Regions from separate parts of the Methylorubrum populi genome, predicted to be linked through region 2. Evidence: riboswitches for the same ligand, from Rfam matches in the RefSeq annotation. Region 2 holds a riboswitch; the other holds the start of a gene.

Region 1 (3,849 bases), 530 kb from region 2:
GCTTCCGCCGCGGCGGTGGCCTCGTCGAGGAGGGAGGCGTTGGCCACGTCGAGCGCGGTCAGGTCGCAGACCAGGGTCTGGAAGTTGAGCAGCGCCTCCAGCCGGCCCTGGCTGATCTCGGGCTGGTAGGGCGAGTACGCGGTGTACCAAGCCGGGTTCTCGAAGATGTTGCGCTGGATCGCCGGCGGCATCGTCGTGCCGTGATAGCCCTGGCCGATCAGCGAGACGAGCAGCCGGTTCTTGTTGGCGGTGGCGCGCAGCTTCTCCAGGGAGCGCCGCTCGGTGAGCGAGGCGCCGAAGTCGATGTACTCCGCCTGCCGGATGTCGGGGGGCAGGGTCTCGTCGATCAGCGCGTGCAGCGACTTGGTGCCGACCGTCTCCAGCATCTGGTCGATCTCGGAGAGCTTCGGCCCGATATGGCGCCGGGCGGCGAAATCGAAGGGATCGTGGCGATCGTATTTCATCGGATGCCTCTCGGGCGAAAGCTTCGGCTTTCCCTCTCCCCTTCGCGGGAGCGGGTGCTCGCGGAGCGGGCGGATGAGGGGCCGGCTCGGGTCCCTCCGGACATGGCGCTCCCCTCTCCCGACCCTCGCTGACGCGAGGGCCACCCTCCCACCCCCCAATCCGGGCCTGCCCGACTTGGGCAGATGCTTTCCGGATTTCGGGCAAGCCGGAGATCCGTCGGGGGAAGGGATTGGCGGACGCGCTACTTCGCGAACGCGGCGTAGGCCGCCTCGTCCATCAGCGCGTCCATGGCGGAGGCGTCGTCGAGCTTGAGCCGGTAGAGCCAGCCCGCGCCCTGCGGGTCGGCCCCGACCGAGGCCGGATCGGACAAAGCCGCCTCATTGACCTCGGTCACCTCGCCGGAGAGCGGCGCGTAGACGTCGGAGGCCGCCTTGACGGACTCGACCACCGCCGCCGCCTCGCCCTTGGTGAGCCGGGCGCCGACCTTCGGCAGCTCGACGAAGACGAGGTCGCCGAGCTGTTCGGCGGCATGCGCCGTGATGCCGACCGTGGCGACGTCGCCGTCGAGGCGCAGCCATTCGTGCTCGTCGGTGAAACGCAGCATGGTTCGAACTCCTGGTCTGAAGACAATCAGCCGCGCTTGAAGCCGGCCGGGACGAAGGGGAGCGGGGAGACGACGAGGGGCAGACGCTGTCCGCGCACTTCCGCGAAGATGCGGGTGCCGGGGGCGGCAAGCGCCGCCGGCAGGGTGCCCATGGCGACGGGCGCGCCGAGGGTCGGGCCGAAGCCGCCGGAGGTGACGCGGCCGATCGGCTCGCCGCCGGCCTCCGCGGCAAAGAGCGGGGCTTCCGCCCGCACCGGCGCGCGGCCCTCGGGGCGCAGGCCGACGCGGCGGTGGGCCGGGCCCGCCTCCATCTCGGCAAGGATGCGGTCCGCGCCGGGAAATCCGCCCTCGCGGACGCCGCCCCGGCGGCGGACGAGTGAGATTGCCCAGGCGAGGCTCGCCTCGACCGGGCTGGTGCCGGCGTCGATGTCGGCGCCGTGCAGGGGAAGGCCGGCTTCGAGGCGCAGGGAATCGCGGGCGCCGAGGCCTACGGGCATCACCTCGGGCGCGGCGAGCAACGCCTCGGCCACCGCCTCGGCGCGCTCGGCCGGCACGGCGATCTCGAACCCGTCCTCGCCGGTATAACCGGAGCGGCTGACGAGGCAGGGCGTACCGAGGATATCGACCGCGCGCACATCCATGAAGCGCATCGCCGCGGTTTCCGGGGCGAGGCGGGCGAGCACCTCGGCGGCCTTCGGCCCCTGCAGCGCGATCAGCGCGTCCGGCACGAGCGCCACGTCGATGCTCTCGGGGCAATTCGCCCGGATGCGCGCGAGGTCGGCGGCCTTGTTGGCGGCGTTGACGACCACGTGGAGCCGGTCGGGCAGGCGCGCCACCATCAAGTCGTCGAGGATGCCGCCGGCCTCGTCCGTGAGAAAGCCGTAGCGCTGGCGCCCGATTCCGAGGCCGAGGATGTCGATTGGGATCAGCGCTTCGAGAGCATGGGCCGCATCGGCGACATCACCGGAGCGGGGCGTCACGGCGATCTGGCCCATATGCGACACGTCGAAGAAGCCGGCCGCCGCCCGCGTGTGCAGGTGCTCCTTCAAGAGCCCTGCCGGGTATTGCAGCGGCATCGCGTAGCCCGCGAACGGCACCATCTTGGCGCCGAGGCGCAGGTGGAGCGCGTGCAGCGGCGTCTGGGCCAGCAGATCAGCAGGGCTGGGGGCGGCAGGGCTCACGGCCCCGGAAGCTTGCGGACTCATCGGGCACTCCACGACAGACGGATCTTGCCCGCCGGCCGGCTGGCAAGTTGCCCCCATCTGTCGCGCTTACCTGAGAGCTTCCCTCACCCGTGGCCGAGCGAGGTTTCTCCTTCGGTGGACGCCGGACGGCGCCTCTCTCCAGATTGTCCAACGATACGGTGATTGTGCCTGAGAGTTTCCGGGGGTGGTTGCTCCGTCGGCGCCATAACCTCTCTTCCGAGCGGCCTGGGCTCTCCCGTATCGTCTGTATCGGACGGCCTGACGCTCGCACGGTGCGAACCGCGCCGCAAGCCGCCCGCGTGACGATCACCACCGCATGTTGCGGAAGCGGCAGTAGCCGCGGAAGGACTGGTAGCCCGCCGGGCAGCGGCGGACGCAGGCCCCGGCCGCATATTTCAGCGGTGGCCGGCAGGCATTGCGGAAGCGCTGCTCGCCGAACAGGTAGGATTGGGCCGGACCGGCGGAGGCCGGTACCGTGATCGCGAAGGCACCGGCCAGGAGCAGGACAGCCAGGATGAGGCAACGCAGCATGGCGGCGTGTTCCGAGAGAGGTGGAGCAACGCGCCGCCCCGCGCCGGGTTCACGCCGGCCGGCGGCTTGACATCCCCCGGGACCCGTCGCCTTCAGGCGCCATGTCGCCGAACCACTCGCACAGCCTCGACGCCTTCGCCGCGGAAAAGCTCGCCGGCCTGGAGGCCGCCGCCCTGCGCCGCCGGCTGGTCGTGACCGCCCGCGGCGCCGAGGCGGCGGCCGAGCGGAGCGGCCGCCGCCTCGTCTCGTTCTCCTGCAACGACTATCTCGGCCTTGCCCACGATCCGCGGGTGATCGCGGCCGCCTCCGATGCCCTCGCGCGTTACGGCGCGGGCGCGGGCGCCTCCCGGCTGGTGACCGGCAACGCCCCTCCCCTGGCGGCGCTGGAGGCGCGGCTCGCCCGGCACAAGGGCAAGGAGGCGGCCCTGGTCTTCGGCTCCGGCTACCTCGCCAATCTCGGCATCGCCCCGGCCCTGGTCGGCGCGGGAGACCTGATCCTGATCGACGACCTCGGCCATTCCTGCCTGTTCGCGGGAGCGAAGATGTCGGGCGCACAGGTCGTACGCTTCGCCCACAACGACGGCGCGCAGCTGCGCGCCCTGCTCGCCGAGCATCGCGGCGCGGCGCGGCGGGCGCTGATCCTCACCGAGCGGGTGTTCAGCATGGACGGCGACCGGGCGCCGCTCGCCGAGATCCTGGCGCTCGCCGGCGAGTACGATGCCTGGACGCTGGTGGACGACGCCCACGGTCTGGGCGTGGTCGAGCCCGGCTCGCGGGCGCCACTCGAGATGGGGACGCTGTCGAAGACGCTCGGCTCCTACGGCGGCTATCTCTGCGCCTCGCGGCCGGTGATCGACCTGCTGACGAGCCGGGCCCGCAGCTTCGTCTACACCACCGGCCTGCCGCCGGCCTCCGCCGCCGCCGCGCTCGCCGCCCTGGAGATCGTCGAGGCCGAGCCGGAGCGCGCCGCCCGCCCCCTGGCCCTCGCCCGCCGCTTCACCGCGCGGCTCGGGTTGCCGGAGGCGGAGAGCCCGATCGTGCCCG
Region 2 (3,849 bases):
CCGACGCGCACAGGGTGACGACGATCGGCTTGCCGCCTTGAGGGGCGCCGTTTTCGGAGGAACTCGCCATCACCGCCTCCAGCCGCCGCTCAAGTTGCCGCTGCTCACCCGCAGGCGCATTCCGGCCAAGCCTGTAGGACGACGCAGCGTGCGCTGACCAGTCTCAAATGACGCGCAGGGGCCGTTCGTCGAGCCGGATGCCGCCTCCCTTCGCGGGGAGCTTTGCGGGGATCTCGGCGTCTGTCGTGGCGCGTGTCTTGGCGTCTGTCTTGGCGTCTGTCTTGGCGTGTGCCCTGGTGGGGCCGCGTCCCGACGCGGGCGGGTGCGGGGCCGATGCGGGAGGGCGCCCATGCTACGGCTCTTGCTCGCCCTCGCCGTCTGCCGGTTCCGGTGACGGCAGGGTCTGGAGCACGGCCCGGCGGATCACGTCGGCGTATTGGCGGTATTCGGCTGCGCGCTCCTCGTACATCTCGCTGACGGCCGGACGCCCGGCCCGGCGTCCGTCGCTGGCCATGCGCCGGACCAGTTCGGCCCGCTCCTCGATGATACGCAGGGCGACGCGCAGGGCCTCGTCGATGGAGCCCTCCTGCATCTTGGCCACCGCCTCGGCGGTGTAGGCGTGGCCGACCTGGCAGCGGAAGCGCAGCGGCTTGCCCTCCCGCATCTCCGAGAGGACGCCGCCGCAATGCGGGCAGGACATCGCCGAGGGGTCGGCGACACGGCGCAGGACGTCGCTGTCGATCCGTTCCCCGGCGGCGATGTCGACCTCGAGCCGGATCTCGGCCGGAACCGGCAGGCGCGGGCCGGGGGCGTCGCGCACGAGGTCCGAGAGGACGTCGCCGATGCGGGCCGCGGACAGGGTGAGATCGACCTCCATGACCGAGAGGGCGCTGCGCGGCATCTCGTCGGCGATCGCCTCGGCGGGATCCTGCACGAGCGTGAGGCCGCCGCAGCGCTTGATCGCTTCGAGACCGGACGCGCCGTCGTTGAGCAGTCCGCTCAGAAGCACCCCGATCACCCGCGGGCCGTAAACCGCGGCCGCCGAGCGGAACAGCGGATCGATCGAGGGCCGGGCCATGTTCTCGCGCGGGCCGCGCCCGAGCCTGATCCGGTCCTCGTCGAGGATGAGGTGATGATCGGGAACGCCGAGGTAGATGTTGCCGGTGCGGATCGCCATGCCGTCGGCGGCGGGGTGAACCGGAAGGTGGGAGACGGCCGCGGTGACGGTCGCGAGCAGGCCGAGGCTGCGCGCGGGAATATGCAGCACGATGAAGACCGCCGCCGGCAGGTCCTGCGGCAGGGCTCCGAGGATCGTCTTCAGCGGAACGGTGGCACCGGACGAGCCGCCGATGACGATGATGTCGCGATTGCCCAAAACGGCGTTGCTCCACGCTTCGCCGCCTCGCGACCGCGGCCCTTCCGGCGGATGCAAGGCCGCACGCCCGTGCCCCTTTCGGATAGCCCGCGACCCGGGCCGAAGGTTCCGAAGGGCGCCGAACGGCGCGCCGGGCGCAGGCGGGCCCTCGCGGTGACCTCCTGGCCACCTCCGCCTGCTGCCCGACACATCGATCGGCCACCGATGATGTGTCGTATCGCACCAAATAGATCGCAAGCTACCTAATTTCCTGGTCAATCCCGGATTCCCGCGATAGAACGGCCAAGTCAGCGACGAGCGGGAGAGAGCCGGTGTGAACCGGCCGCCGAAGGAGCAACCGCCCCGGAAACTCTCAGGCCCCCGGACCGCCCGTCGTTCAACACTCTGGAAAGCGGAGCGGACGCTCCCGCCGATGGTGTAAGTCGCGACCCCGCTCGGGGCCGGGCGAAACTCTCAGGCCGATGACAGAGGGGGCCCGCACGCGAGGCGCGTGCGGAGCGACCCCGGAGGCCTGCGCGATGACCGACCCCTAGACGGCTCCATAGGCCACCCCACGCGGGGCTGCCCACGGTCCTCTTCCCTTCGCGATCCGATCGGCCGGCAAGCTCGTCCTTCGAGCCCGGATGCCGACGCGTGCCCGGACACCGCCCCCGCGCGGCCGGGCAGGCTCGGCGATGCTCGGACCATCGAACCACCGACTGGAGCCACGACGATGCTGGCCACCCGCCGCTCCCTCCTCCTCGCCGCCGCCATCCTCGCGCCGGCCCGCGCGCACGCCTTCTTCTGGGAGGCCGAACCGGTCCCGAAGGCTCCGGAGCCCGTCGATCCCGCCACGAACCGCGACGCGTGGTTCATCGGCGAGATCCCGGACGAGCCCTTCAACGTACCGATGGTCGACCTGACCCTCGTTCCGGCGGCGTTCCGCCGGCAGATCGTGGATTACGACGGCCCCGAGCGCGCCGGGACACTGGTCGTCGACACGCACCAGCGCTTCCTCTTCCTCGTCCGCGAGGACCGGACGGCCCTGCGCTACGGCATCGGGGTGGGCCGGGCCGGCTTCACGTGGTCGGGCGTCGCGGTGGTCAGACGCAAGGCGAAATGGCCGGGCTGGCGCCCGACGCCGGCCATGCTGAAGCGGCGGCCCGACATCCCGCGCTACGTCGAGCCCGGCATCCACAATCCGCTCGGCTGCCGTGCCCTCTACCTCTACCAGGGCGAGCGGGACACGCTCTACCGCATCCACGGCACCAACGAGCCCTGGACCGTCGGCGGCACCGATTCCTCGGGCTGCATCCGTCTCCTCAACGAGGACATCCACGACCTGTACGGCCGGGTTCCCCTCGGCACGACGGTCGTCGTGAAGTCCTCGCCGCCGGAGGTGATGGTCCAGCGCGAGTGGGACGGCCCCTCCCGCGCCGACAACCAAGTGCTGCTCTTCCGGTAGCCCCGCAATCCCTGACGAACCGGATCCCCGGCTGGACTGAGAACGATGTTCGAGACTGCGACCGCGACCCTGGACTGGCTCGGGGTGATCGTCTTCACGATCACCGGAGCCCTCGTGGCCTCCCGAAAGGCGATGGACTTCGTCGGCTTCGCCGTGCTGGGCACCGCGACGGGGATCGGGGGCGGGACGCTGCGCGACCTGCTGCTCGGATCGCCCGTCTTCTGGACGCAGCGGCCCGCCTACCTCCTCGCGTGCCTCGTCGTCTCCTGCGCCGTGTTCTTCGTCGCGCACATCCCGCAATCGCGCTATCGCGCCCTGATCCGGCTCGATGCCCTCGGCCTCGCGCTCTTCGCGGTGGCCGGCGCCGAGACGGCGATCCAGGCCGGAGCGAGCGGAGCCGTGGCCGTCGTGATGGGCGTGGTGACCGCGACCTTCGGGGGCGTCATCCGCGATCTCCTCGGGGGCGACAGTCCGGTGATCCTCAGCCGGGAGATCTACGCCTCGGCGGCGGGAGCCGGTGCGGCCACCTATGTGGCCCTGGCCGCACTCGGCGCGCCGCGGGAACTCGCGCTCGGCTCCGGCTTTCTCGTCGCCCTGCTCCTGCGGGCGGTCTCCCTCCGCCTGGGCTGGACCCTTCCGCGGTACCGTCCCCGGACCCGCCTTCCCGACAACTGACGATCACGCTCCCCTCGCGCCGCGCCACGCGGCCGGCTCGAGGGCGGGCATCGTCGCACGGCGTTCCGGCCGAAGGCGGATCCCCGAAGCGGCGCCTCCGGCTCGCCCGGTCCTCAGCGCGTCCGATCCTCAGCGCGTCCGATCCTGCGGAGGGGCGGCGGGGGCCGGCCCCCCGCGCCAGAACCGGAACAGGTCGAAACCCGGCGCCTCGCCCTCCGGCTCGACCGCGACGGTCGCCGTGCGGCCGGAGACGAGCCGGACCTCGTCGGCGACGCTGTCGAGCTTGATCCGGACCGGGATGCGCTGGGCGAGGCGCACCCAGGCGAAGGTCGGGTTCACGCTGGCGAGCAGGTTG

Evidence for each region. A riboswitch is a leader RNA that binds a small molecule or an ion and turns the genes downstream of it on or off. The one in region 2 is predicted to bind glycine.
Region 1: it holds a riboswitch for glycine, as region 2 does, so the genes downstream of both, gcvT (glycine cleavage system aminomethyltransferase GcvT) here and MPPM_RS06755 (L,D-transpeptidase) in region 2, are expected to answer to the same signal.

Annotation. Positions count from the first base shown of each region.
Region 1 covers NZ_AP014809.1:930,941-934,789, forward strand. Annotated here, with positions in the region: gene gcvP (aminomethyl-transferring glycine dehydrogenase) at 1-464, opposite strand, end outside; gene gcvH (glycine cleavage system protein GcvH) at 707-1,069, opposite strand; gene gcvT (glycine cleavage system aminomethyltransferase GcvT) at 1,096-2,274, opposite strand; glycine riboswitch at 2,421-2,522, opposite strand; gene MPPM_RS04300 (hypothetical protein) at 2,581-2,805, opposite strand; gene MPPM_RS04305 (aminotransferase class I/II-fold pyridoxal phosphate-dependent enzyme) at 2,907-3,849, shown strand, end outside.
Region 2 covers NZ_AP014809.1:1,464,005-1,467,853, reverse strand. Annotated here, with positions in the region: gene MPPM_RS06765 (CheR family methyltransferase) at 1-70, opposite strand, end outside; gene MPPM_RS06760 (chemotaxis protein CheB) at 353-1,375, opposite strand; glycine riboswitch at 1,664-1,753, shown strand; gene MPPM_RS06755 (L,D-transpeptidase) at 2,088-2,819, shown strand; gene MPPM_RS06750 (trimeric intracellular cation channel family protein) at 2,865-3,494, shown strand; gene MPPM_RS06745 (efflux RND transporter periplasmic adaptor subunit) at 3,624-3,849, opposite strand, start outside.